Regions from separate parts of the Streptomyces sp. AK02-01A genome, predicted to be linked through region 2. Evidence: riboswitches for the same ligand, from Rfam matches in the RefSeq annotation. Region 2 holds a riboswitch; each other region holds the start of a gene.

Region 1 (6,898 bases), on a different contig from region 2:
GCACGGCGGAGAGCCCGTAACGGGCCGCGGTGTCCTGGAGCGCGCCCTCGTACGTGTCGCGCGAGACCAGGTTGTAGTGCGGCTGGAGCGCCACATAGCGGGCCAGTCCCTCGCTCTCCGAGAAGGCGAGTGAGGCCGCGAGCCGGTCGGGACTGATGTTGGAGGCGGCGATGGCACGCACCTTGCCGTCCCTCACGAGCTGGTCGAGCGCGGTGATGATCTCCTCGACCGGCACGCTCGGGTCGTCGAAGTGCGTGTAGTACAGGTCGATGTAGTCCGTACGCAGCCGCCGCAGCGACTCCTCGGCGCCGGCCCTGATGGTCTCCGCCGAGAGGCCCATGTACCGCGGATGGCGGCCGACCTTGGTCGCGAGAAGCACCTCGGAGCGATTGCCACGTGAGGCGAACCAGTCGCCCAGGACCGTCTCCGACTCACCGCCCTCGTGACCCGGCGCCCAGGCGGAGTACATATCGGCGGTATCGACGAAGTTGCCGCCGACGGCGGCGTACGCGTCGAGCACGGCGAAGGACTGCTTCTCGTCGGAGGTCCAGCCGAAGACATTGCCACCGAGGGCGAACGGGAAGACCCGGAGGTCGGAGGTGCCCAGCTTGCGCAGATCAGTCATGGGTGAATTCAACCGCCTCGGTGGTACGCCGTATTCCGCTTCCGCGCCCTGTCCCGCACCTTTTTCCACGGTCTTTCCCTGCCGCTCGCTCGCACCGCTCGCAGGCACCGGCCGCACGCACCGGCCATGTGCGCCGTCCACAGGCGTTCCGGTGCGGGAACGGCCGACGGCTCCGACACCTGGAGGGAGCGTCGGAGCCGTCGGGACCGCGGGCTGAGTCAGGGTGTGAGGCCCTTGCCGCGCAGCCAGCTCATCGGGTCGATCCCCGCACCGTCCGGCGTGTGCACTTCGAGGTGCAGATGCGGACCGGTCACATTGCCGGTCGCGCCGACGCGCCCGATGACCTCGCCCGTGGAGACCTTCTGTCCGGCGCTGACGGTCATCGAGGACTGGTGGCAGTACCAGATCTCCGTACCGTCATCCAGCTCCAGGACCGTGCGGTAGCCGTACGAGCCCGACCAGCCGGCCGACTTGACGGTGCCGCTGTGCACGGCCTTGACCGGCGTACCCGTCGGGGCCGCGAAGTCCAGACCGGTGTGGTAGCCGGAGGACCACATGGAGCCGGCCTGACCGTAGGTCGAGGTGAGCGTGTACGAGGAGGTCGGGAGGGCGTAGCTGGCGGCCAGCTTGGCGAGACGCTCCGCCTCGGCCTTGGCTCTGGCCTCCGCCTCGGCCTTCTTCTTCGCCGCCGCGGCCTTCTTCTCGGCGTCGGTCTGCTGCTTCTTCGCCTCGGCCGCGGCCTTCTCGGCCGCCGCCGTCTCCGCGGCCGCCTGCTGCGCCGCGTCGGCCTCGCTCTGCTGCTGCTCGGCCTGCTGGAGGATGCGCGCCCGCAGGGCCTCGCCCGCGTCGGTGGTGCCCTGTTCGGCGTCGGCGGTGGTGAGGCCGGCCGTCGTGAGCGGAGCCGCGGCCAGGACGTTGTCCGGCTCGGCATCGTGCGACACGAGGGAGCCCACGCCCGGCAGCGACTTGGCGTCCGGGAGATTGTCCGTGATCGTGTCGGGCAGGGATATGGAGACAGCGGGCTTGTCCTGCGCGGTGGCTATGCCGCCCGCGCCGACGGCGGCTATGACGCCGACGCCGAGGACCGTGGAGCTACGGGCGATCCCATTGAGGGCGATCCCATTGCGCTGCTTGGCGACGCGGTGCCTGCCGCGTACGGGGCGGACGGACTCCTCGGTGGGGTTCCATTCACCCCATGCCCTGTCCGGCTCGATCCCGGAGGTGTGAGTTTCGAAGAGGGCTTCGGGGGCAGGCTGATTGGACGCCACAGGGGCGCACTCCTTTCCTTCCTTCTCGCCTACCGGGTTAGCTGACGGGTTCGGAGCAGGAAGGTCTCCTACGGGTGCTCTTTGCCGCACAGGGCAGCGAAGGACGCCCGATTCACCCCAATGTGTGGTTCCCCGGTTCCCTGGCGGGATTCGGCGCGTGCGCACGGCGCCGCCTCTTACGACGGCTGGGACGACCGCGCTGCGTTATCGAACGTTAATAGAGACCGGGGCTTTATTCCAAGCCGTTCCCGGTAATCGTTAACGACTTCGCATCGGACTTACCGGGATATAAATGGCCACAGTCGGACGAATTCTTCGCACCAGAAAGCCTCGGCCATTCCTGATGGTGTGTCAGATGTTATGCGCAGCGGTACCTGTCGATTACCGACAGTGAATCGACTCATGATTCGACTCGGGATCGACTCGGGATCGACTCGGGATCAACTCGGGATCAACTCGGCGAATCAGCCGCGCCGGCCGGCGCCAGGTCCGGGCCCACTCGCCGTCAAGGAGTGACGGGCGTCACACGACGCCACTCCGGCTGCTGCCAGTCGGCGGGCCGGCCGACCGCCAGCAGCGCCATGTCGTCCTGGCTCCCGCCACCCGTATGCAGCCGTACGTCCTCGATCAGCGCCTGCAACAGGTCGTCGGGCCCCTGGAAGATCCGTCCACTGAGGCGCTCGCTCGGGACGTAGAAGACTCCCTGGTCGTCGCGCGCCTCGGAGAGTCCGTCCGTGTAGAAGAGCAGCGTCGCCCCGTCCGGATACGCGGCCTCGTCGGCGCGGTCGGGCCAGGCGCCCAGTTCGCTCATCCCGAGAGGCAGCGCGGGATCGGTCGGTTCGAGGATCCGCACCACACCGTCACCGCCCAGCAGCAGCGGCTCGGGATGGCCCCGGTTGACCAGCCGCACCACATTGCCGCTGTGCGGGATCTCGGCCAGCACGGCCGTGGTGAATCCCTCGAAGGCGTCAAGCCCGTCCCGCCGCGAGCCCTCGCGTGTGATGGCACGCTCCAGCCGCTGCGCCACTCCCTCCAGCGTGGTCTCCTGCTCGGCGGCCTCGCGGAAGGAGCCGATGACCACGGCCACCGCTTCGACCGCCTCAAGCCCCTTCCCGCGTACGTCTCCGACCACCAGCCGCACTCCGTACGGCGTGTCCTGCACGGCGAACAGGTCACCGCCGATGAAGGCGCCCTCCTGCGCCGCCTCGTACCGCGCGGCGATACGGAGTCCGCCGATCCGCTCGGCGGGTCTCGGCAGCACCGCCCGCTGCGCGGTCTCGGCGATGATGCGGGCGGAGGCGAGGCGCTCGCCGCTGCGCCGGACGACGCCGTTGATGTACAGCGCGAGGATGGAGACGGTCAGCACGGTCAGCAGCTCGGTGAGCGACGCCGGATCCGTCATCGACTGGTTGTGGAAATTCAGTCCCAGCTCGGCGATCAGCGCGGCGAGAGCGACCAGCAGCGTACCGAGCATCGGGTAGAACGGCGCGGCGACCAGCGGAGCGGCCGCGAAGAGCGGAGAGGCGGTGATCCGCGCGGGCGTCACCAGATCCAGCACCACACCGGCGACGATCACCAGGCCGGGCAGGATACGGACCAGCCCGCGGCCGGAGCGGCGGCCCACACCGTGGCTCGCGCTGCGGCTGGTGACGCGGCCGGTGCTGCCGGCGCCCGCCCAGAAACCCGTCCTGTCCTCGGCCCAGAACCCGGCCTCGTCCCCGCCGCGGCGGTCGCCGCCGCCGATGCCCTCTCCGAGCTTCCCTAGCTTCACCACCAGTGGTCTCCTGCCGGTCCGCTACGGCTGCGGACGGTACCGCGCTCCACCCAGGCTGATCGCTGCCGCTTCCGGCGGCGACTCGCCTTCGGCCGAGTGGGCTACGAGGCCGGTTCCCGCGGGCCGGACCCTCACGGGTCGGACGGCCAGGCGGGCAGCCGGCCGGGCAGTCGGTTCAATCGGTCAGATGGCGCTCGGCGTGCACCTTCATGGCGTCCGTACGAGCACAGCCGTCCCTTCACCGTACTTGCCACAACCGGCGAAACGTGGATCATCCATGTACCGCCGTGCGATGCCGATGACAATCGGTCCGGCGACCTCGGCGATGACCGACAGCCGCGCGCGGTGACGCTGTCAGACGCAGAGGACAGCCGCCGGACGCGGTGGGCCGCACACGACGAAGGCCCGGATCCTCAGGATCCGGGCCTTCGTTCTCTTCGAAGTAGCGGGGACAGGATTTGAACCTGCGACCTCTGGGTTATGAGCCCAGCGAGCTACCGAGCTGCTCCACCCCGCGTCGTTGAATCTGACTCTACGCCATCCAGAGCAAGATCATCACCACTCGGTGTCGCGGCCGGTGCGCGACCCGGCGATACGCCGGATCAGGCCGCCTCGACGACATCGGCCCGCACCGCCGCCGCCCACTCCACCAGAAGCCGCTGATAGCGCTCCTGCTCGGCGGGCGGGAGCGCACCGCCGGCCCGCGCCCACAGGGCACGGATCTCCGTGTTGACAACAGCGGCGGACCTGACGGAACCGCGATCACCGGACGCAGCACAAGCGGACGAGGAAGCGAACATGAGAGCAAGGCTACGGCCAGCCACTGACAATCGGCAGAGCGTATCCCTCCGGGCCCTGTCCGATGGATCGCCGGTGGCCCGCGACAACCGGCACGGCACCTCGCCGCCGCCTTGCGATATCTCGCACCGGACGCCGCGGGATGATCCACGAAGATGGACCGGACAGCGCCTAGGCTTAGACCGGTGATCGAAACCTTCGTGTTCGACGTCGGCGAGACCCTCGTACGCGACGACCGTTACTGGGCTTCCTGGGCCGACTGGCTGGGCATTCCCCGGCACACCATCTCCGCCCTCGTCGGCGCGGCCACCGTCCAGAACCGGGACAATGCCGACGCCCTGCGGCTCATCAAGCCCGGCATGGATGTCGGCGAGGCCTATCGCGCCAGAGAAGCCGCGGGCCGCGGCGAACACCTCGACGAGTCCGATCTCTATCCCGACGTACGGCCCGCGCTGGCGGGCCTCCAGGCGCTCGGCGTCCGGGTCGTCCTCGCGGGCAACCAGACCGTCAAGGCCGGAGAGCTGCTGCGCGGCCTCGATCTTCCCGCCGATCTCATCGTCACCTCCGGCGAATGGGGCGTCGCCAAGCCGTCGCAGGAATTCTTCGCACGCGTCATCGACGTGGCGAAGGCCCCGCCCGAGACGACGGCGTATGTCGGTGACCATCCCGCGTACGACCTGTTCCCCGCCGTGGAGGCCGGTCTGCGCACCGTCCATCTGCGGCGCGGACCCTGGGGCTATCTGTGGGCGGACGACCCGGATGTGATCGCGGCGGCGGACTGGCGGATCGACAGCCTGACGCAGCTCACATCGATCGTCGCGGACTGAACAGCGCCGGGCCGTCACGCGGACCGGGCCCGGTCCGGCCGGACTGGCGGCCCACGCGAGTTGGCGCACACTTGAAGTGCGCGCGCTCCCTGCCGGTGCGGGGGGGCTCATTGGCATCGCGGGCACTCTTCGCCGACCGTTCCTGGCCACCTCGTGACCAGGAGGAGCCATGCCCATCGCCCGCTCTCCTCCGGCGGTCACAGCCGGTGGCGTGCTCGTACGAAGGAGTCCGCGATGGAATTCGATGTGATCGTCGAGATCCCGCAGGGATCGCGCAACAAGTACGAGATGGACCACAAGGCGGGCCGCATCCGGCTGGACCGGATGCTGTTCACCGCCACCCGCTATCCGGCCGATTACGGCTATATCGAAGGCACCCTCGGCCGGGACGGCGATCCGCTGGACGCGCTCGTGCTGGTCGGTGAGCGGACCTTTCCCGGCTGCGTGATCCGCTGTCGGGCAATCGGCATGTTCATGATGAGCGATGAGAAAGGGCCGGACGAGAAGGTCCTGTGTGTGCCGGCCCAGGACCCACGCCGCGCCGGTACGCGGGACATCAGCGACGTCTCCGAGTTCGATCTGCTGGAGATCAGCCACTTCTTCGAGGTCTACAAGGACCTGGAGCCCGGCAAGTCCGTGGAGGGCTCGCACTGGGAGGGCCGCGAACAGGCGTACCGGGAGATCGACGCCTCCAGGGCCCGCGCCGTCGAGCAGGCGGGCGCCGGATGAGCGGCGGGCTCCGGCCGCCGGTGCGGCAGCGACGCGGCAGCCCGGGCGGAGGACGTTCCAGGAATCGCGGGGCCGATCCGGGAGGCCGTTCCTGATGCTGCGTATCGCGCGTCTGCACGCCACCGAGATCCTCGACTCCCGCGCCCGCCCCACGCTCGCCGTGACCCTGACCACCGACAGCGGTCTGCGTGTCCGGGCCGGCGTCCCCTCCGGAGAGTCCACCGGCTCCCGGGAGGCGGCCGAACTGCGCGACGGCGACCCGCACCGCTTCGCCGGACAGGGAGTTCAGCAGGCGGTCTCCCATGTGAACGTCCAGATCGCCCACGCACTCGTCGGCCAGCGGTTCGCGTCGGTCGCGGACGTGGACGCGGCGCTGACCGAGCTCGACGGCACCGCCGACAAGTCACGCCTGGGCGCCAACGCCGTCATCGGGGTCTCGCTGGCCGCCGCCCGCGCGCAGGCCACGCTCTACGGGCGCGAGTTGTGGCAGGACATCGCCGCGCTCTCCGGCGCGCCGCCGCTGCTGCCGGTGCCGCACTTCAATGTCGTCGACGGCGGCGCGCACGCCGCCAACAACCTGGACTTCCAGGAATTCATGATCGCCCCGCTCGGCGCTCCCAGTCTCCCGGAGGCCGTGCGCGCGGGTGCCGAGATCTACGGGCGTCTCAAGGCCCGTCTCACCGCCGGCAGACAGGTGGCCGGCCTGGGTGACGAGGGCGGCTTCGCTCCGGCAGTCGACCGTCCCGAAGACGTCCTGCGAGAGATGGTGGCCGCCATCACGGACGCCGGCTACACGCCCGGCCGTGACGGCGTCGCCATCGCGCTCGATCCGGCCGCCAGTGAGTTCCGCGGCCCGGACGGCCGCTATCGGATCGCC
Region 2 (6,898 bases):
GATGATGCGCATCCCGTACGAACGTGCCTGGCGCACCAGTTGGCGCTGGCGCTCCCTTCCTTCCGCGCCGCTCTCCGCGTAGCCGGCGGAGAGGACGACCAGGCCCTGGACGCCGTGCGCACCGCAGTCCGCGACCGCTTCCGGCACGCGCTCGGCCGGCACGGCCAGTACCGCGAGGTCGACGGGCTCGCCGGTCTCCGCGACGGAGCGGAGTGCGGGCACGCCGTCGGTCTCGTCCAGGTCCGGTGCGAAGGCGTGGTTGACCGCGTAGACGCGGCCGGTGAAGCCTCCGTCGAGCAGGTTGCGCAGCACGGTGCGGCCGACGCCGCCGGGCGCGCGGCCGGTGCCGACGACGGCGACCGAGCGCGGCGTGAGGAGGCGCTGCACGGAGCGTGCCTCGGCACGCTGCTCGCGGGCGCGCTGCACGGCGAGGGACTCGACAGTCGGTTCGAGGTCGAGGCTGAGGTGTACGGAACCGTCCTCGAAGCTGCGTCTCTGGGTGTATCCGGCGTCCCGGAACACCTTGATCATCTTGTTGTTCGCCGGCAGCACCTCGGCGGCGAAGCGCCGGATGCCCCGCTCGCGGGCGACAGCCGCGATGTGTTCGAGCAGCGCGGAGGCGACACCGCGGCCCTGGTGCGCGTCCTGGACGAGAAAGGCGACCTCGGCCTCGTCCGCCGGGGCCGAGGCGGGGCGCCCCAGACCGTCGATCCGGTCGTATCGCACGGTGGCGATAAACTCGCCGCCCACCGTCACCGCGAGTCCCACCCGGTCCACGTAGTCGTGGTGGGTGAAGCGGTGTACATCCCGGTCGGAGAGCCGTGGATAGGGAGCGAAGAAGCGGTAGTACTTCGACTCGTCGGAGACCTGTTCGTAGAAGCTGACCAGCCGCTCGGCGTCCTCGGTGGTGATGGGCCGGATCCGGGCGGTGGCTCCGTCGCGCAGCACCACGTCCGCCTCCCAGTGTCCGGGGTACGCGTGGTCCGGCGGCGTCTCCATGTCCCAGAGCCTACGGTGCCCGCCCGGGCCCGGGCGGTGGATGCGCCAGGCCACTCTGGGGCACTCTGGTGTGGCCCGCCCGGGGGCGGTCCCGAGTCCGGGGCCGACCGGAAGGTATTCCGCGGAACATGAGAGACTGGTCTAGACAACATCATGAGACTTGAAGGGCAACACCATGGCTGAGCGCCGCGTCAACGTCGGCTGGACCGAGGGCCTGCACGCCCGCCCCGCCTCCATCTTCGTCCGCGCCGCCACGGCCACCGGCGTCCCCGTGACGATCGCGAAGGCCGACGGCAACCCCGTCAACGCGGCCTCCATGCTCGCGGTGCTCGGCCTGGGCGCGCAGGGCGGCGAGGAGATCGTGCTGGCTTCCGAGGCGGACGGCGCCGACGCCGCTCTGGACCGGCTGGCGAAGCTGGTCGCCGAAGGTCTCGACGAGCTTCCCGAGACCGTCTGACGTCGGCCGACCGGTGATGTCTCGGCGGTAAACGTCTCGACGGTAAAATGTCGGACGAAAATGTCCCGTACAGACAGGGCCGTACGGGACTTTTTCATGACGGAGCCGCGGTGCGCGGAATTCAGCGCACCGCGGCTCCGTAGTTTTTGTACGGGCAGCAAAGAATACGGCCCACGTATTTCTTCTCTTTGTATACGGCGCGATTGTTAATTGCGGGCACTCGCGATGTTTACGGCATGTTGCGAAGCCCTCACCTTTTCCCGGCCGCGATCCGGCCGCCGCAGCCGGTGCACCACCGCCGTGCGCTCCGCGTGCAGCGCCGTCAGCGTCCGTGCGCGCTCCGCGTCACCGCGCGCCACCGCGTCCACGATCGCGCCGTGCTCCGCCCAGGACTCCACGGGATGAGCGGGCTGCTCGACGATGTACATCCAGGCGATCTTGTGTCTGAGCTGGGTGAGCAGCGCGGTGAGCGCGGGGCTTCCGGACGCCTGGGCGAGCGTCTCGTGGAACCAGGCGCCGAGCGAGCGCAGATCCTCGCCCTGACCGCGGCGGGCCCGCTCCTGGCCCAGCCTGACCAGGCCGCGCAACACCTTGAGATGGGCTTCCGTACGGCGCTGGGCCGCGCGCGCCGCTCCCAGCGGCTCCAGCAGGAGCCGCACTTCCAGAAGGTCAGCCGCCTCCTGCTCCGTGGGCTCGGCCACGCACGCGCCGACATGGCGGCGCGTGGTCACGAAACCCTCGGATTCCAGGGTGCGCAGGGCCTCGCGCACCGGGACGCGGGAGACGCCGTAGCGCCGCGCGAGCTGCTCCTCGGTCAGTCTGGCGCCGCGCTCGAATACACCGGAGATGATGTCGTCACGGATCGCTGTGCATACCGAGTGCGCGGGAATGCGCATGTCCGAACCTCCGTTTTAATCCGCGCGAAACGCTGCCGATTGACTCCTGTTCCGTGACTCTATTGCAATCAACGAGAAATTCCGATGGGTGCCCGGAATCGATGGATATCTTTTGGCCAGTACGGCGGACGCGGAAGGCCCCGGCACGGAACCGGGGCCTTCGGAAACGGTCGGACAACTCAAAACGGCCGGAATGAACCGGAACAGCCGGAACAGCCGGAAGCTGCCCATCCTGTCGGTCCTGTCGGTCCTGTCGGTCCTGTCAGTCCTGTCGGTCCTGTCGGTCCTGTCAGTCAGACGTTCACACCGTGCGTGCGCAGATAGGCGACGGGATCGATGTCGGAGCCGTAGTCCGGGCCGGTCCGGGCCTCGAAGTGGAGGTGCGGACCTGTCGCGTTGCCGGTCGCACCGGAGAGCCCGATCCGCAGGCCCGCGGTGACACTCCGACCGGCCGAGACGCCGATCGACGAGAGATGGCCGTACTGCGTATATGTGCCGTCGTTCATCCGGAGGACGACGTTGTAGCCGTACGAGCCGGCCCAGCCGGCCTCGACGACGGTGCCCGCGCCCACGGCGACGACCGGCGTGCCGGACGCGGCGCGGAAGTCGACACCCGAGTGGCTTCCGGAGGACCAGAGAGAGCCACCGGACCGGTACCCGGTGGTGACATACGAACCGGCGACGGGAAGCCGGAAGGCGTTCAGCCGCTTGCGCTCGGCCGCGCGGGCGGCGCGCTCCTCGGCGGCACGGACCTCCTTGGCGCGGGCCTCGGCCATGCGCTCCGCCCTGGCCATCGCCGCGGCCCGCTCGGCGGCGGCGCGCTGGGCCTCGGCCTGGTCGTCGATCGCGCCGGCCAGGGAGTGGTCGATGGCGATGGCCTGGGCCAGGCCGGTCAGCCGGGCTGACGGAGCGTCCGTGTCGGCGGCGAGCGCCGGAGAAGCGAGGGTACCGATGGCGCCGCCGGCGGTGAGCGTCGCGACACCGGCGATGCTCACGCCCCTGCGGATCCTGCGGTTGCGGGCACGATGCTTCCCGGTGGCACGGGTGAACGCCATGAAGAGGCTGGTCCTTTCCTTCCTTCTCGCCTACCGGGTTAGCTGACGGGTTCGGAGCAGGAAGGTCTCCTACGGACCCCTCCGCACGGGTTGGTGCGAAGGCGTCCGATTCACCCCGGGGACTGCGTGTGGGTCCCCGGCTCCCCAGGCTCGCGCCTGACGGGGACTCGGCGATGGCTGTCCGGCGCCGCGGTCGCGGCGGGCAACTGGCGAACAGCCGGACCGACGCTAAGCGGGTCATCTTTCAAATACCAAACAGAGCGGCCCATTTGTAGCGCACACCACAGGGCAGACAGGCCGTCTCTCCAACAAAGAGGACATAAAGACAAACCCCGGCGAACTGGTTCGCCGGGGTCCCTCTCACTGGCCGGATCAGCCGGTGACCACCGTCACCTCACCGATTCCCAGAGCCGCGACCGGCTCCTTGATCTGAGCGGCGTCACCGACGAGCACGGTGACGAGCCGGTCCACCGGGAAGGCGCTGACCACGGCGGCGGTCGCCTCGACGGTGCCGGTCTCCGCGAGCCGCGCGTAGAGCTGCGCCTGGAAGTCGTCCGGGAGATGCTGCTCGACCTGGTCGGCCAGCGTGCCGGCGACGGTGGCCGCCGTCTCGTACTTGAGCGGTGCGACCCCGACCAGATTCTGGACGGCCACATCGCGCTCGGCGTCGGTGAGACCTTCGGCCGCGAGGGTGCGCAGCACCTGCCAGAGGTCCTCCAGCGCCGGACCCGTGGACGCGGTGTCCACGGAGCCGCTGATGGCGAGCATCGCGGCGCCCGTCGGCCCGCCCGGCTCGGAGGGCGCCGAGGAGCGCAGCACCTGCCCGAAGGCCCGCACGCCGTAGGTGTAGCCCTTCTCCTCGCGCAGCACCCGGTCGAGCCGGGAGGTGAGGGTGCCGCCCAGGCAGTACGTACCCAGCACCTGGGCCGGCCAGACCCGGTCGTGCCGGTCGGCGCCGATCCGGCCGATCAGGAGCTGGGTCTGTACGGCGCCGGGGCGGTCCACGATGACCACACGGCCCGTGTCGTCGGCGGTCACGGGCGGCACGGGACGGGGAGCGGCGGTGTCACCGGTCCAGGAGCCGAGCGTGTCGGCGAGCACCTCGTCGAGATCGACGCCGGTGAGGTCACCGACGACCACCGCGGTGGCCGTGGCGGGACGTACATACGCCTCGTAGAAGGCCCGTACGCCCGCGGCGTCGATGCCCGCCACGGTCTCCTCGGTGCCCTGGCGCGGCCGGGACATGCGCGAGGCGGCCGGGAACAGCTCCTTGGAGAGCTGCTTGGCGGCCCGGCGGCCCGGGTTGGCGGTCTCGTGCGGGATCTCGTCCAGGCGGTTGCGGACGAGCCGCTCGACCTCGCTGTCGGCGAAGGCGGGCGCGCGCAGCGCCTCGGCCAGCAGGCTGAGCGCCTTGGGCAGCCGGGAGACGGGGACCTCCAGGGAGAGCCGTACGCCCGGATGGTCGGCGTGCGCGTCGAGCGTGGCGCCGCAGCGCTCCAGCTCGGCGGCGAACTCCTCGGCGCTGTGCTTGTCGGTGCCCTCGGAGAACGCCCGCGCCATGATCGTGGCGATGCCGTCGAGCCCCTCGGGCTCGGCGTCCAGCGGAGCGTCCAGATTGATCTCGACCGCCACCACCTGCTGGCCGGGGCGGTGGCAGCGCAGTACCGTCAGGCCGTTGTCGAGCGTGCCGCGCTCGGGAGCCGGGAAGGCCCAGGGCCTGGCCTCGCCAGGGGCCGGCTGCGGATGGAAGTCCATGGTCACGGCAGCGTCGCTCACTGGTCCGCCCCCTCGTGCTCGTCGTTCTCGTCATCGGCGGCGTCGTCGGCGGCGGTCAGCGGCTCGTACACCAGCACCGCCCTGTTGTCCGGGCGCAGCCGCGCCGCGGCGACCGTCCGCACCTCGTCGGCGGTGATGTCCAGCACCCGGTTCACGGCGGTCAGTGCGAGCTGCGGGTCGCCGAACAGCACGGCGAACCTGCACAGTTCGTCCGCGCGGCCCGCGACCGTGCCGAGCCTGTCCAGCCATTCGCGCTCAAGCTGGGCCTGCGCCCGCTCCATCTCCTCCGCGGTCGGTCCCTCGTCGGCGAGACGGGCCAGCTCCTCGTCGACGGCGGCCTCGATCCGCGGGATCTCCACGCCGCCGGACGCCTTCACGTCCAGCCAGCCGAGCGAGGGCGCGCCGGCCAGGCGCAGCAGGCCGAAGCCCGCGGCGACGGCGGTCCGGTCCCGGCGCACCAGCCGGTTGTGCAGCCGGGAGGACTCGCCGCCGCCGAGGACGGCGAGCGCCAGATCGGCGGCGTCGCACTCGCGGGTGCCGTCGTGCGGCAGCCGGTAGGCGGCCATCAGCGCGCGCGCCGGGACCTCCTCGTGGATCTCCTCGCGCAGCTCCTCGCCGATGACCTCGGGAAGGGCGCCGTCGCGCGGCGGCTTCTTGCCGTCGTGAGCCGGGATCGAGCCGAAGTACTTCTCGACCCAGGCGAGCGTCTGCTCCGGGTCGATGTCGCCGACGACGGAGAGCACCGCGTTGTTCGGCGCGTAGTTCGTCCGGAAGAACGCGCGGGCGTCCTCCAGGGTCGCGGCGTCCAGGTCGGCCATCGAGCCGATCGGAGTGTGGTGATACGGATGACCCTCGGGGTAGGCGAGCGCGGTCAGCCGCTCGAAGGCCGTACCGTAGGGCACATTGTCGTACCGTTGGCGGCGCTCGTTCTTGACGACGTCCCGCTGGTTCTCCATGGACTCGTCGTCGAGCGCGGCGAGCAGTGAGCCCATCCGGTCGGCTTCCAGCCAGAGCGCCAGCTCAAGCTGGTGGGTGGGCATGGTCTCGAAATAGTTGGTGCGCTCGAAGCTGGTGGTGCCGTTCAGCGAACCACCGGCTCCCTGCACCAGCTCGAAGTGCCCGTTTCCCTTCACCTGCGCCGAGCCCTGGAACATCAGGTGCTCGAAGAGGTGAGCGAGTCCTGTACGACCCTTGACCTCGTGGCGTGAGCCGACGTCGTACCAGAGGCAGACCGCGGCGACCGGGGTCAGGTGGTCCTCGGAGAGCACCACGCGCAGGCCGTTGGCCAGCCGGTGCTCAGTCGCTGTCAGGCCGCCGGAACCGGCCTGCGCTGTGGCCGTGTGACCCATGGGCATGTACGTCCCTTCGATCGCGATATGGAGAAGTCCTGCCACTGTATGCAAGCGTGCTGCCACCTGGCGAAGTTCCCGTGCCCGGTACGTTCAACGACGGGTCGAGGTCGGCGTTGTCAGAGGCGCGGTCCACAATGGTCCGCGTCAGTTCAAGAAGTTGCCGTACAGAACCTGTGAAGGAGCCGCAGCAGCGATGGCCCGCCGCAGCACGAAGACCCCGCCGCCGGAGGACTTCGAGGAGAAGATCCTCGACATCGACGTGGTCGATGAAATGCAGGGCTCCTTCCTCGAGTACGCGTACTCGGTGATCTACTCCCGGGCCCTGCCGGACGCCCGGGACGGCATGAAACCGGTGCACCGCCG
Region 3 (6,898 bases), on a different contig from region 2:
GGCGTGCCGCGTGAGGACCAGGACGACTTCCGGGACTGGGCGGGCATGATGATCCGCCACGGCGGCGGACCGCGCGGCGGGGTCGCGCGCTCGGTGAAGAAGATGCGCGGCTATCTCGCCGAACTCATCCACCGTAAGAGGGAGAACCCCGGCGACGATCTGATCTCCGGACTGATCCGCTCCAGCGACCACGGCGAGCATCTGACCGAGAACGAGGCCGCGGCGATGGCCTTCATTCTGCTCTTCGCCGGGTTCGAGACCACGGTCAATCTGATCGGCAACGGAATGTACGCGCTGCTGCGCGACCCGGAGCAGCGTGCCCGGCTGCGCGGCTCGCTGGACGCCGGAGAGACGGAGGCGCTGGCGACGGCTGTCGAGGAACTGCTGCGTTACGACGGCCCCGTGGAGCTGGCGACCTGGCGATTCGCCACCGAACCGCTGACGCTGGGCGGGCAGTCCGTCGCGGCGGGCGATCCCGTGCTGGTCGTACTCGCCGCCGCCAATCGCGATCCGGCGCGGTTCACCGATCCGGACACGCTCGATCTCGCACGGCGTGACAATCAGCACCTCGGATACGGGCACGGCATCCATTACTGCCTCGGTGCGCCGCTCGCCCGGCTGGAGGGACAGACCGCGCTCGCCACACTTCTGACCCGCCTTCCGGATGTACGGCTTGCGGAAGATCCTTCCGATTTGCGCTGGCGTGGCGGGCTCATCATGCGTGGATTGCGCACACTTCCGGTGCAGTTCACGCCATTGTCCGACTGACGGATGATCAGAGGTCAACTGACGGATCATCAGGAATGTGACTTTCACGTGATCTCCGCTGCATCGACTTGTGACAAGCGTTCGAGTACCGCTACGTTCACCGACGACTCGGCAGCCACACGCCGTCGTCGTTTTGACAGTCACACGGAAGGCAATCGCATGCGCTCCGGGAACGGCCGACACCGTCGACCTCGCCAGGCACCCGCTCTGATCGTCGCGGCGGGGGTGACCGGATCGGCCATCGCCATTCCGCTGCTCGGTGCCACCGGCGCCGGCGCGGCGGAGGCGTCCACCTGGGACCACGTCGCCGAATGCGAGAGCGGCGGCATGTGGAGCGCGGACCTCGGCAATGGCTACTACGGCGGACTCCAGATGTCCCAGGAGACCTGGGACGCCTTCGGCGGCGGGAAGTACGCGTCCCGCGCCGACCTCGCCAGCCGCTCCCAGCAGATCGCGATAGCCGAGAAGGTGCTCGCCGCACAGGGCCCGGACGCGTGGTCGAGCTGCGCGTCCATCTCGGGGCTGACGAACGACGGTGCCGCGCCCGAGGTCGACCCGGGCGTCGCCGCCGGTGTGACCGGGACGCCGAAGGAGAAGCGGGACGCCGGTCGCACCGACGACGACTCGGCCGCGGCGGACGCCACGACCTCCACGGGCGCCGGGCAGCGGACGGACGAGGCGGACGCGCCGGCCTCCTCCGCCACCACGCCCGGCACGTCGAAGTCCGCGACCGGTTCCGGCGAGAAGGGCTCCGCCGAGGACGGCTCCGGCGCGGACGGTGCGGCTCCGGTCAAGGGCAAGCACCGCGGCGGCGTCGCCTCGAACGATGCCACGCCGGGCAATTCGGATGAAGACCGCGAATCCGGCCGTCATGCCTCACGCGGTGACGGATCGACACGTGATGCGGACGGCATCACGGACGAGACGGGTGTGGTGAACGGCGCGTCCGGTGAATACACCGTCCAGACCGGTGACTGCCTCTGGGAGATCGCCGACGAGCGGAAGGTGCCCGGCGGATGGTCGGCGCTGTACGAGGCGAACAAGGAGACCGTCGGCTCCGATCCCGACCTCATCCTTCCTGGCCAGAGCCTTGATCTCAGCGTGAACTAGGGCCTGTTGCGAAGGTCCCGCCTGGCCCGCGACGCCTGGCACGGGCGCTCGCCGCGTTGTCGGAGTCGTTGGAGTCGTCGGATTCGGCGGAGTCGTCGGGGTGCGTCCAGTCCGTCGACGACGCCGATCCTCCGCCTTTCGGTCGCACGCACCAGACGCCGCGGGCCCCGCCCTCCGGGCGGACGGCGCCACTTTCGGGACACGCCCTGGCGGGAATTGGCCCCTGTATGTCCGCTTCTGCGCAAGTGAGAGATGGGTCTCTTCGCCGCAACTGGGTTCCTTTGGGCTCCTGATGCGCCTGATTCGTCTCTCACCTGCGGAAACGTGTTCGCGTTAAGGAGAGATAAGGGCGATTTCACCCTGGTTGTGCTCCATTGAACAACCGGGAGACCTGTGATTACGGTCTGAACCGCTCGCACCGCGGGCCCCGTCGACCGTCACGCCGAATCCTGCCGTCGGTCGAAGGGAGTAGTCGTCGCGTCAAGCGCCGAAGGCAGGAGCGGGGGACCCAAGGAAGGCGCCGGGCCCGGCCGTCGAGAGACGACCGACGACCGGCTAGGGGTGAAGTCGTGTGCGCGAGCACGCGGCCGGGCAACTCACTTGGCCCGAACCCGACAGCTGACCTCGTAGGCGTCGGTGAGGAGATGTTCCATGCCGCGTTCCAGCAAGGGCAAGCACCGCCGCCCGTCCAAGACCGCCCGCTACGCCACCCTCGCCGGAATCACCGGTGCCGCCGTCGCGGCCCCGCTGATCGGCGCCACGTCCGCCTCCGCCGCGACCGCCACCGAGTGGGACCAGGTCGCCCAGTGCGAGTCCGGCGGCAACTGGTCGATCAACACCGGCAACGGTTTCTACGGTGGCCTCCAGTTCACCACCTCCACCTGGGCCGGATACGGCGGCACCGCCTACGCGCCCCGGGCCGACCAGGCGAGCAAGTCCCAGCAGATAGCCGTCGCCGAGAAGGTCCTCGCGGGCCAGGGCAAGGGCGCGTGGCCGACCTGCGGCGTGAACCTGTCCAACGCCGCCTATGACGGTGGCTCCGCCGACTCCGCCACGCCCGAGCAGACGCCCGAGCAGTCGGCGCCCGAGCAGCCTCAGCAGTCGGCGCCCGAGCAGCCGGCGCCCGAGTCGCGGCCTCAGCAGTCGCGGCCGGAGCGGCCGGCCCGGAGCGAGGCACAGCCCGCCTCGCGCGGTGAGGCCCGTCCCGCCGCGGTCGAGAAGGGCGACGGCGAGTACAAGGTCACCTCCGGCGACACGCTCTCGAAGATCGCCGAAGCCCATGACGTCGAGGGCGGCTGGCAGAAGCTGTTCGACCTGAACAAGGACATCGTCCACGACGCCGATCTGATCTTCCCGGGTCAGCAGCTCCATCTGAGCTGACCCCTTCCCCGGCCGGCGACCCCTCCAGGCCGGCCTCTGGCCGGCTGCCCCCGCCGGCCACGCGGCGGCCGTCCCCGCGGCCGCGCGGGTCACCCCGGTCCGGCGCGCTTCCCCCGTACGCGCCGGGCCGGGGTTTCCGCTGTCACCGGCCCCTCCATACGGAATCCCGGCATCCGTTCCGCCCGGTCCGACCGGGATTCGTGCCGCATTTCGTCCCAGCGGGCGGGCACCGGCCAGTCGACGACCCCGGGCCGGTTAGGCTCATGTCGCAAGGCCAAGAAGACCCTGCACTTCAAGCGTCACATCCCAGAAGGAGATGCTCGTGCCGTCCATCGACGTCGTCGTAGCCCGGGAAATCCTCGACTCCCGAGGCAACCCCACGGTCGAGGTCGAGGTCGGCCTCGACGACGGCAGCACCGGTCGTGCTGCTGTCCCCTCCGGTGCGTCCACCGGTGCGTTCGAGGCCCTTGAGCTCCGCGACGGTGACCAGAACCGCTACCAGGGCAAGGGTGTCGAGAAGGCCGTCCTCGCCGTCATCGAGCAGATCGGCCCGGAGCTGGTCGGGTACGACGCCACCGAGCAGCGCCTGATCGACCAGGCGATGTTCGACCTGGACGCCACCCCGGACAAGTCGTCGCTCGGCGCGAACGCCATCCTCGGCGTCTCCCTCGCCGTCGCGCACGCCGCCTCCGAGGCCTCGGACCTCCCGCTCTTCCGCTACCTCGGCGGCCCGAACGCGCATCTGCTGCCCGTTCCGATGATGAACATCCTGAACGGCGGCTCGCACGCCGACTCCAACGTGGACATCCAGGAATTCATGATCGCCCCGATCGGCGCGGAGTCCTTCTCGGAGGCGCTGCGCTGGGGCGCCGAGGTCTACCACACGCTCAAGAAGGTCCTGAAGGAGAAGGGGCTCTCCACCGGCCTCGGCGACGAGGGCGGCTTCGCGCCGAACCTCGACTCCAACCGCGCCGCGCTGGACCTGATCCTCGAAGCCATCAAGGCCGCCGGTTACGCACCCGGCAAGGACATCGCGCTCGCGCTCGACGTCGCCGCCTCCGAGTTCTACAAGGACGGCTCGTACGAGTTCGAGGGCAAGTCCCGTTCGGCCGCCGAGATGACCGAGTACTACGAGGACCTCGTCGCCTCGTACCCGCTGGTCTCCATCGAGGACCCGCTGTTCGAGGACGACTGGGCCGGCTGGAAGGTCCTCACGGACAAGCTCGGCGCCAAGGTGCAGATCGTCGGTGACGACCTGTTCGTCACCAACCCGGAGCGTCTGGCGCGCGGTATCGAGGAGGGCGCCGCCAACGCGCTGCTCGTCAAGGTCAACCAGATCGGCTCGCTGACCGAGACCCTGGACGCCGTCGAGCTGGCCCAGCGCAGCGGCTTCAAGTGCATGATGTCCCACCGCTCCGGTGAGACCGAGGACGTCACCATCGCCGACCTCGCCGTCGCCACCAACTGCGGTCAGATCAAGACCGGCGCCCCGGCCCGCTCCGAGCGCGTCGCCAAGTACAACCAGCTTCTGCGTATCGAGGAGATTCTCGACGACGCGGCGGTGTACGCCGGCCGCAGTGCCTTCCCGCGCTTCCGTTCCGCGTAAGCACGGACCGTCAGCACGCAGTACGAGGACGAGGGCCGGCCGGCCCGTCGTCCGCGCCGGTGTCCGGGAGACCGGACAGGGCGCACAGGCGGAGCGTAGCGAAGCGTCCCCGGCCGCGGTCCCGTACCGTGTCCGGGGACGTACGCACGTAACTGTGGAGGCGAGCCATGGCCGGGAACCGGGACCGGTTCTCCACCGCGACCAGGCTGCGGCTGCTCGGCGAGCAGACCGCCGCCCGCGTCTACCGCTCGCAGAGCCGCAGGCAGGACCAGCGGTCCCGGCTCACCGGCCGGGCGGCCTTCCTCGCCCTGATCGTGTGCACGCTGGTGCTGGCGCTCGCGTATCCGATGCGGCAGTACGTGTCGCAGCGGAACGAGATCGCCGAGCAGGAGCGGCTGGCCCGCGAGGCACGGCTGCGGGTCGAGGAGCTGCGTGACGAGAAGGCCCGGCTCCAGGACGACGCGTACATCCAGCGGCTGGCCCGCGAGCATCTGCACTATCTGCTGCCGGGCGAGACCGGTTACACCGTGATCGACCCGGGCGCGGCGGAGCAGGAGCGTGAGGAGCAGGGAGCGGCCGACCGTCCCTGGTACTCGAATGTGCTGGAAGGCGTCGACAACGCCGACCGCCCGGCCGGCTAGCACGAGCCGGCACCGACCAGAACCCGAATTCACGCGGCACCGTCGAACCGCACCGTAGAACCAAGGCAGGCATGGACACGCCCCCTCCGCAGACCGAACGCACCGAGCCCACCGACGCGGACGTCGCGGCTTTCAAGGAACAGCTCGGCCGTCCGCCGCGCGGTCTGCGCGCCATCGCGCACCGCTGTCCCTGCGGTCAGCCGGATGTGGTCGAGACGGCTCCGCGTCTTCCCGACGGCACGCCCTTCCCGACGACCTACTACCTGACCTGCCCGCGCGCGGCCTCGGCCATCGGCACGCTGGAGGCGAACGGCGTCATGCGGGAGATGACCGAGCGCCTCGCCACCGACCCGGAGCTGGCCGCCGCGTACCGCGCGGCCCATCAGGACTATCTCGCGCGCCGTGACGCCATCGAGGTGCTGGAAGGCTTTCCGAGCGCGGGCGGTATGCCGGACCGGGTCAAGTGTCTGCATGTCCTGGTCGGCCACTCACTGGCGGCGGGCCCCGGAGTGAACCCGCTGGGCGACGAGGCGCTGGCGATGCTGCCCGAGTGGTGGAGCAAGGGTCCGTGTGTCACGCCGTGCGTGGCGCGGGCCGAGGAAGCGGCGGAAGACAAGCGGGAGGACAGCGTATGACCAGGGTCGCGGCCGTCGACTGCGGTACGAATTCCATCCGGCTGCTCGTCGCCGACGCCGATCCCGGCACGGGCGAACTGACCGACCTCGACCGGCGGATGGAGATCGTCCGGCTGGGACAGGGAGTGGACAGGACGGGCCGCCTCGCGCCCGAGGCGCTGGAGCGCACCTTCGCCGCCTGCCGTGAGTACGCCGCCGCCATCAAGGCGCACGGCGCCGAGCGGATCCGCTTCGTCGCCACCTCCGCCTCGCGCGACGCCGAGAACCGCGACGAGTTCATACGCGGCGTCCTGGACATCCTGGGCGTGGAGCCCGAGGTGATCACCGGTGACCAGGAGGCGGAGTTCTCCTTCATGGGCGCCACCAAGGAACTGCCGGGCGGGGACAGCTATCTGGTCGTCGACATCGGCGGCGGCTCGACCGAGTTCGTGGTGGGTGACGACCGGGTACGGGCCGCCCGCTCGGTGGACATCGGCTGTGTACGGCTGACCGAGCGGCATCTCGTACGGGACGGCGTGGTCAGCGATCCGCCGGACGCGGCGGAGATCGCCGCGATCCGCGCCGACATCGAGGCGGCGCTCGATCTCGCCGAGGAGACCGTTCCGCTGCGCGAACCGCGGACCCTGGTCGGGCTGGCCGGTTCCGTCACCACCGTCGCCGCGATCGCGCTCGGGCTGAAGGAGTACGACTCCGCCGCGATCCACCATTCCCGGATCTCCTACGAGCAGGTGGAGGAGATCACCGGCCGGCTGCTCGCG
Region 4 (6,898 bases), on a different contig from region 2:
GGTGCCGTACGGAGCCCAGGGCGATCTCGTGCGTGTGCACCCGGGAGAGGAGTGGCTCTATGTCCTCGAAGGGCGGCTGCGGCTGAGTCTCGGAGACGCCGTGCATGTGCTCGACCCGGGAGACAGCGCGCACTTCGACTCGCTCACTCCGCACCGGATCGCGGCGGCCGGACCCGCCGGGACCGAGCTGCTCTTCGTCCACACCCTGCTGCAGAGCCCCGCCGCCGAGCTGTGCCTCGGCGGCGGGGCGCATCGCGGCTGATCCGTCAGAGAGGTCTGTCACCATGTCAGAGAATCCCGTTCCGGACCCCGCCGGTACGCCGGCCGGCCGGGAAGACCTGCCGGCACGCGCGATGAATCAGGAGAAGAAGTTTCCCAGAGGGCTCGTCATCCGGCTTTTCGCCTATCTGGTGGCCGGTCATCTCTTCGCGGGCTTCCTCTATCTGCTCTTCGAGCTGGGCGCGCGCGGTCAGTAGCGGTCGGCGCCGGCCTGACGGCGGCGCGCCTCAGGAAAGCAGGCGGGCGCGCAGCCGCTCGCGGGTCTCGGGAGTGAGTCCGAGGCCCGCCGACAGATAACGATCGGTGCTGCCCCAGGTCTTCTCGATGGTCTCGAAGGCCGCGGCGAGGTATTCGGACCTGGCGTCGAAGAGCGGGCTGAGCAGCTCCATCACCTCGGCGGACATCGCGGCGGGCGAATTGTCGCTGCGGCGGATCGGATAGCGCCGCCGCGGTTCGTTCGACTTCAGGTAGTCCGCCTCTATCGCCTCGCGCTCGACGCCGACGGCCAGCAGCGACACCGCTATGGAGAGGCCGGCCCGGTCCTTGCCCGCCGCGCAGTGCATGAGGGCCGGGACGCTGTCCTCGGCCAGAGCGTGCAGCACCCGGCTGTGCTCGGCGGTGCGGTCCGTGATGATCGCGCGGTACGAGTCGGTCATCCGAGCCGCGGCCTTGCCGTCCGCGAGGAGCGAGCGGAGCTGGTCGAGATCGCCGTCCCGAACCATCAGCCAGAACTCCGCGCCGTCCGCCGGATCGGTGAGCGGGATGTTCACATTGCGTACACCTGCCAGTTCCACGTCCGCACCGTCGAGCTTGAGGTCGGCGGCATTGCGGAAGTCGAAGACGGTGTGCAGTCCCAGCGACGAGAGGAAGGCGGAGTCGGCCGAGGTGGCGTTGGCGAGATGGCCGCTGCGGAAGAGCCGCCCGTGCCGCACCTGCCGGCCGTCCGTGGTCGGCAGTCCGCCCACGTCGCGGAAGTTGCGTACTCCGGTCAGCTCGGGCTCGGTCGACGGGACCTGCTGCGTCACGGCCTGCTCCTCCGTGTCTGACGTCGGCGCCGCTCGCCGACGATTTCGTCTTCTGACACTACGACATCAGTTCTCAGGACATTCGAGTTCGCCATCTCGGGAGCGAATGCGAACTATTCGGACATCGCACGAAGATACAAATCGCCCAAATGTGCATCTGTCCGGATTGGTATGTTTCGCATAACGTGCCCCGGTCCAGGGGGAGATGGGTTTCGGCTGGTGAGCAGGATCATATCCGTGACGGTCCGTGGCGGCGGCGCGAATCGGAATTGCCGCGACGCACGGAATTCGAAGATCGTAATCCACGCAGGGTGACCGGAAATCCAGGGTGATATCGGAGCGTGTGCCACCGTAGGGAATAAGCGGCTTGTTAATGCCCTCCCGGCTCGCCTACGTTCAGCCTCAATCCAGGCGGACCGCCGAATCCTGCCGCCGCTTGGAATTCGCACTCACCCATCCACGTGTGGCAGGAGCGGGGGACCCAGGTAGTACGCCGTTCCGGATTATCGGACGGCTCGGGGTGAAGTCGCGCAGTACGCGCGGCAGGGCATCTCCAGCCCTAACCCGACAGCTCACCTCGCAGGCGCCGGAGAGGAATTGACCATGCCCGCGAAGGGTAAGCACCGCCGCACCAGGACCAGCCCGTTCAGCCGTGGCCTTCTCGCCGCCGGTACGGGCGGCGCCGCCATCGCTCTTCCGCTCATCGGCGCCACCGGCGCGCACGCCGCCGAGAAGGCCGCGCCCGCCACCGAACCGCACGCCGTCTCCGCTGCCGCGCAGACCATTCAGCAGGCGTCCGCCAAGAAGACCGCCGCCAAGGCTCCGAAGATCTACTCCGTGGTCGCCGGTGACTACCTCTCCAAGATCGCCGCCGAACAGCACGTCCGGGGCGGCTGGCACAAGCTGTACGCCGACAACCGTGAGGCCGTCGGGTCCGACCCGTCGCTCATCCACCCGGGCCTGAAGCTCACCATCGGCGCCACGTCGAAGGGCAACCACTCCAAGCCCGGCGGCAGCCACTCGAAGCCCGGCGGCAATCACTCGAAGCCCGGCGGCAACGCTCCGGCCAAGCCCTCGGAGGATCCCGCTCCCGTCAAGACCGAGACTCCCGCCGCCGACCCGGTGGACGACAACAGCGGCTCCGGCTTCACACTGCCGGTCGACGGCATAGCCATCGGCACGCCGTACCAGGCCAGTGGCAGCAACTGGTCCAGCGGCTACCACACCGGTGTGGACTTCCTGGCTCCCTCGGGCACCGTCGTGAAGGCGGTCGGCGCGGGCACCGTCGTCTCGGCCGGCTGGGGCGGCTCGTACGGCAACCAGGTCGTCATCCAGCACGAGGACGGCCACTACTCCCAGTACGGCCACCTGTCCTCCATCTCCGTCTCCGAGGGCGACAGCGTCAGCGAGGGTCAGCAGATAGGACTCTCCGGCGCCACCGGCAATGTCACAGGACCGCACCTGCACTTCGAGATCCGTACGGGCCCCGACTACGGCTCGGACATCGACCCGCTGGCCTTCCTCCGCGAGCACGGCGTCTCCGTCTGATCCCGAACGCCCCGTACCGAACCGGTATTCCGTCCGAAGGACCGGTGGGTCAACACCTCCGCCCGGCACCGAAAGTGCCGGGCGGAGGCCATTGCGCCTATTCCCGCTTGGACGAAACTTGACCGATGGCATATCTCACCGCCGTCAACGGCTTCTTACGGTCGCGTAGGTCACATCTGCGAGTGAAAGATGACCGGTTGTGGCAGACGATTCGAGATCCAGAAGAAGCGGCGTATTCACGTCGTACGCAGCGATCGGTGACAGCTTCACCGAGGGCGTGGGAGATCTGGGACCCGACGGGCTGTATGTCGGCTGGGCCGACCGGCTCGCGGTCCTGCTGGCCGACCAACTGCCGGTCTCCGGCGAAATAGTGGATACCGTGCACGGCGATTTCCGGTACGCCAATCTCGCGGTACGCGGCCGGCTCCTCGACCAGATCGTCGACGAACAGATCCCACGGGCGAAGGAACTCGCCCCGGACCTGGTGACCTTCTGCGCCGGCGGCAACGACATCATCCGTCCCGGTACCGACCCGGACGATGTCGCCGAGCGCTTCGAGCGGGCCGTGGCCGACCTCACGGGCGCCGTCGGCACGGTCATGGTGACCACCGGATTCGACACCCGCGGGGTCCCTGTCCTGCGCCATCTGCGCGGCAAGATCGCCACGTACACCGCCCATGTGCGGTCCATCGCCGACCGCTACGACTGCCCCGTACTCGATCTCTGGTCCCTCAAGTCCGTCCAGGACCGACGGGCCTGGGACGGCGACCGGCTGCATCTGTCACCCGAGGGACACACCCGCGTCGCGCTGCGCGCCGCGCAGGTGCTGGGCCTCGATGTGCCGGCCGATCCGGACCAGGCATGGCCGCCGCAGCCGCCGCGCGGCACGTTCGAGGTCCGGCGCGACGACATCCACTGGGCGCGCGAATATCTGGTGCCCTGGATCGGACGCCGGCTGCGCGGCGAGTCCTCCGGCGACCATGTGGCGGCCAAGCGGCCCGATCTGCTGCCGCTGAAGCACTGACGGCGAGGCGGCCCTACATCGCCGCCGGGATCCGCTCCAGCACTCCGCCGGCGAACACGTCGTACAACGGCAGCGTCTCCAGGTGCACATAGCCGATATGGCAGTCGCACAGAGCCAGCGGGCAGGCCCGGGGACCGAGGGCCCGCCGGTACGACCCGTCGTAGAGATTGCCCAGCTCGGCACGGACGAAATGGCAGCGCCGCACGGTGCCGTCGCCGTCCACCGAGATCACCGACTCGCCCGTACGGCACGGCAGACCGGCCGAGCGGTGCGGATGGCGGCTGTACGGGAACAGCGGATCGAGGTCCGTCCACCGGGCGGCCTCCTCGTCCGTATAACTGTGGCCCTCGGCCGCGTTGATCCAGAGATAGACGTCCGCCGGCAGCTCGGCGCGCAGCCGGAGCGCGTGCTCAAGATGGCCGGGCAGACCGACGACGCCCACACTGAACCGGACGCTCCGGCGCGCGAGGTCGTGGCACTTTCCGAGGAAGCGGTCGTACGGTGTCTGTCCCGGGTGGTACGTGCACCACAGCGCCAGCGTCCCGGGATCGGCGTCCTCGACCCAGTCGGTGCGACCGCTGAGGTTCGTCTGGATGGCCACCCGGCGGATGTGCGGCAGCCGGGACAGCTCGGCGAGTGTCCCGCGGTACCAGGAGCGGACCAGCCCTTCGCCCCACGGCGTGAACAGGAGCGACAGCCGGTCGCCGGACTGCGCGGACGCCCACGCGGCGAAGCGCTCCAGCGCCGCCCGGTCGGCACGTAGCTGGTCAGTGGTGTCCCGCCGCTTGGCGAACGGGCAGTACGGACAGTCGTAGTCGCAGGACGCGAGCGGACCGCGGTAGAGGATCGTCAGGTCCACAATGGACTCATTTCTGCTCGTACGCGGCCATCGCGGCCCGTACGGCGGGGGAGAAGAGCGCCGGGCCCAGGGCGTCCGAGTGGGCGAGCCCCTCGGAGGAGAGACGCAGCAGGCCGGGCTCCGCGCTCTCGTCGAGCCAGCCGAGCGCCGCGAACAGGTCCAGCTCGGCGGGGAAGTCCTCGGCCGGTCCGCCACCGAACCGCTCGCGATAGCCGGCCACCTCCATGCCGCGCGCCTGGAGGACCGACTGGAGGAGATGGCGGCGCCGCGCCTCGTCCTCGTCGATCCGATGGCCCACCTCCGCCCGGGAGAAGTCCTCCGTCGCCGTGTACCGGTCGATGATGTGCCGTATCTCGTGGGTGCCGACGGCGTAGTCGAAGGAGTAGTGGAGGCGGGAGGTGTACGAGCGGGCTCCGCAGCCGAGACCGATCATGCCGTCGGTCTGGCACGCGTAGTCGTCGGCTCCCTCGGACGCGGAGCCCGGACGGCGGAACATCCGCATGGACACCTGCTCGTAGCCCCGGTCGAGGAGATGGTCGCGGCCCTGCCGGTACAGCCGCAGCCGCTGGGCGTCCCAGGCGGCGTCGCCTCCGGCTCCGAGCCGGCCGAGACCGGTCAGTGGCCGTATGTACAAAGGATAGAGATACAGCTCCTCGGGGCTCCAGGCGAGCGCGGCGTCCAGGGAGTGGCGCCAGCTCTCCTCGGTCTGGCCGTCGATGCCATAGATGAGGTCGATGTTGAGGACCGGGATCCGGGCGTCACGTATCCGGCCGAGCGCCGTCTCGACGTCGGCGCGGCGCTGCGGGCGTACGGCGGCCTTCGCCTCCGCGTCGACGAAGCTCTGCACACCGATGCTGAGGCGGGTGGCGCCGCGGTCGGCGAGGACGGCCAGCCGGTCGGCGGTGGCCGTGGCGGGCGATGTCTCCACGGAGAGCGGCACAGCCCGCAGATCGGCGCCCATCCGTTTCTCCGCGATGTCGCACAGCCGGTCCAGCTCACCGGCGTCGAGGAAGGTGGGCGTGCCGCCGCCGAACGCGGCGGCGGCGAACCGCACGGGACCGGCGCCGCCGTCGCCGGTTCCGGCGAGCGCGTCGCGTACGGCCGTCGCCTGCCGGTCGAGGGCATCGAGATAGCGCGATGTCAGCTCGTCGGGCGCGCCGATCCGGGTGAAGAGATTGCAGAAGCCGCAGCGGACCTCGCAGAACGGTAGGTGCAGATAGAGGGAGAGGGCGTCCGTCGGTTCGCCGGCCCAGGCATCGCGCAGCGCCGGCCGGTCCTTGAGCGGGCGGTAGGCCGTCTTGTGCGGATAGGCGTAGACATAGCTCTCGTACGGACGGAGCGCGTCGGCGCTGTGCGCGCCGGCGGTGTTGGTTGTGTTGGTGGTGTCGGTCATTTGGCGGCCCCGGGCTCCAGGAAGAAATGCGCGTACGGCACGGTCCAGACGGCCTCGTGGCCCAGACGGTGCCCCGTCCAGCCGTCGTCGCCGTAGGCCGTGCCATGGTCGGAACAGACGATCGCGAAGCAGCGGCGGCGGCTGCTCATGGCGGCGAAGAGCCGGTCGATGTGCCGGTCGACATATTCGAGGGCCGCGGCGTGTGTGGCGCGTGAGTCGCCCGCCTCCCGGGTGGCACCGGGCAGATGGAACCAGTTGGGCTGGTGCAGCGCGGACACATTGACGAAGAGGAAAAGCCGCTGCTCACGCGGGAGCTCCGCGACGATCCGCTCCGCCCGGTCGATCTGGGCCTCGAAGGAGGCCGGGGAGGTCACGCCGAACTCCTCCTCCCAGTGGCTTTCCTGGAACATGCCGGGCAGGACGGAGCCGAGCGCGGCCCGCTGGTTGAAGAAGCCGACGCCGCCGAGGCACACCGTGCGATAACCGGCGTCCGCCAGGCCCGAGACCAGATCGGGCGTGTCGAAGACAAAGGTCCGGTCGGCCGTGGTCTCGCTGCCCTCGAAGCGCGCGGCGAAGAGCCGGGGATGCGGGCCGCGCGAGGCCGGCGTGGGCAGGAACCCGGCGAAGATCGCCTGGTGCGAGGCGTAGGTGAAGCTGCCGGGCGCGTGCCGTTTCTCCCAGCGGCCGTCCGGGAGACGGCGGCTGAGCCGCGGCGTCCGGCCCGCGGCGGCGAGTTCCTCGGCGACATCGAAGCGGAGGGTGTCGAGGGT

What was found. A riboswitch is a leader RNA that binds a small molecule or an ion and turns the genes downstream of it on or off. The one in region 2 is predicted to bind cyclic di-AMP.
Positions count from the first base shown of each region.
Region 1: another riboswitch for cyclic di-AMP. It lies ahead of PV679_RS33430 (M23 family metallopeptidase); the one in region 2 lies ahead of PV679_RS15110 (M23 family metallopeptidase).
Region 3: another riboswitch for cyclic di-AMP. It lies ahead of PV679_RS12255 (transglycosylase family protein); the one in region 2 lies ahead of PV679_RS15110 (M23 family metallopeptidase).
Region 4: another riboswitch for cyclic di-AMP. It lies ahead of PV679_RS31470 (LysM peptidoglycan-binding domain-containing M23 family metallopeptidase); the one in region 2 lies ahead of PV679_RS15110 (M23 family metallopeptidase).

Region 1 is NZ_JARBAE010000063.1:18,134-25,031, forward strand. Features, by position in the region: gene PV679_RS33425 (aldo/keto reductase) at 1-625, opposite strand, end outside; gene PV679_RS33430 (M23 family metallopeptidase) at 844-1,893, opposite strand; cyclic di-AMP (ydaO/yuaA leader) riboswitch at 1,905-2,059, opposite strand; gene PV679_RS33435 (PP2C family protein-serine/threonine phosphatase) at 2,399-3,667, opposite strand; tRNA gene PV679_RS33440 (tRNA-Met) at 4,111-4,184, opposite strand; gene PV679_RS33445 (hypothetical protein) at 4,270-4,467, opposite strand; gene PV679_RS33450 (HAD family hydrolase) at 4,654-5,292, shown strand; gene PV679_RS33455 (inorganic diphosphatase) at 5,527-6,021, shown strand; gene eno (phosphopyruvate hydratase) at 6,113-6,898, shown strand, end outside.
Region 2 is NZ_JARBAE010000013.1:52,445-59,342, forward strand. Features, by position in the region: gene PV679_RS15095 (GNAT family N-acetyltransferase) at 1-999, opposite strand, end outside; gene PV679_RS15100 (HPr family phosphocarrier protein) at 1,175-1,456, shown strand; gene PV679_RS15105 (GntR family transcriptional regulator) at 1,663-2,352, opposite strand; gene PV679_RS15110 (M23 family metallopeptidase) at 2,646-3,407, opposite strand; cyclic di-AMP (ydaO/yuaA leader) riboswitch at 3,421-3,590, opposite strand; gene PV679_RS15115 (pitrilysin family protein) at 3,780-5,162, opposite strand; gene PV679_RS15120 (pitrilysin family protein) at 5,180-6,532, opposite strand; gene PV679_RS15125 (DNA topoisomerase IV subunit A) at 6,729-6,898, shown strand, end outside.
Region 3 is NZ_JARBAE010000009.1:131,631-138,528, forward strand. Features, by position in the region: gene PV679_RS12245 (cytochrome P450) at 1-768, shown strand, start outside; gene PV679_RS12250 (transglycosylase family protein) at 928-1,878, shown strand; cyclic di-AMP (ydaO/yuaA leader) riboswitch at 2,354-2,526, shown strand; gene PV679_RS12255 (transglycosylase family protein) at 2,530-3,258, shown strand; gene eno (phosphopyruvate hydratase) at 3,581-4,864, shown strand; gene PV679_RS12265 (septum formation initiator family protein) at 5,032-5,505, shown strand; gene PV679_RS12270 (DUF501 domain-containing protein) at 5,577-6,140, shown strand; gene PV679_RS12275 (Ppx/GppA phosphatase family protein) at 6,137-6,898, shown strand, end outside.
Region 4 is NZ_JARBAE010000051.1:37,074-43,971, reverse strand. Features, by position in the region: gene PV679_RS31485 (XRE family transcriptional regulator) at 1-262, shown strand, start outside; gene PV679_RS31480 (DUF6126 family protein) at 285-476, shown strand; gene PV679_RS31475 (tyrosine-protein phosphatase) at 507-1,304, opposite strand; cyclic di-AMP (ydaO/yuaA leader) riboswitch at 1,745-1,905, shown strand; gene PV679_RS31470 (LysM peptidoglycan-binding domain-containing M23 family metallopeptidase) at 1,908-2,852, shown strand; gene PV679_RS31465 (SGNH/GDSL hydrolase family protein) at 3,052-3,876, shown strand; gene PV679_RS31460 (STM4011 family radical SAM protein) at 3,890-4,735, opposite strand; gene PV679_RS31455 (STM4012 family radical SAM protein) at 4,743-6,128, opposite strand; gene PV679_RS31450 (STM4013/SEN3800 family hydrolase) at 6,125-6,898, opposite strand, start outside.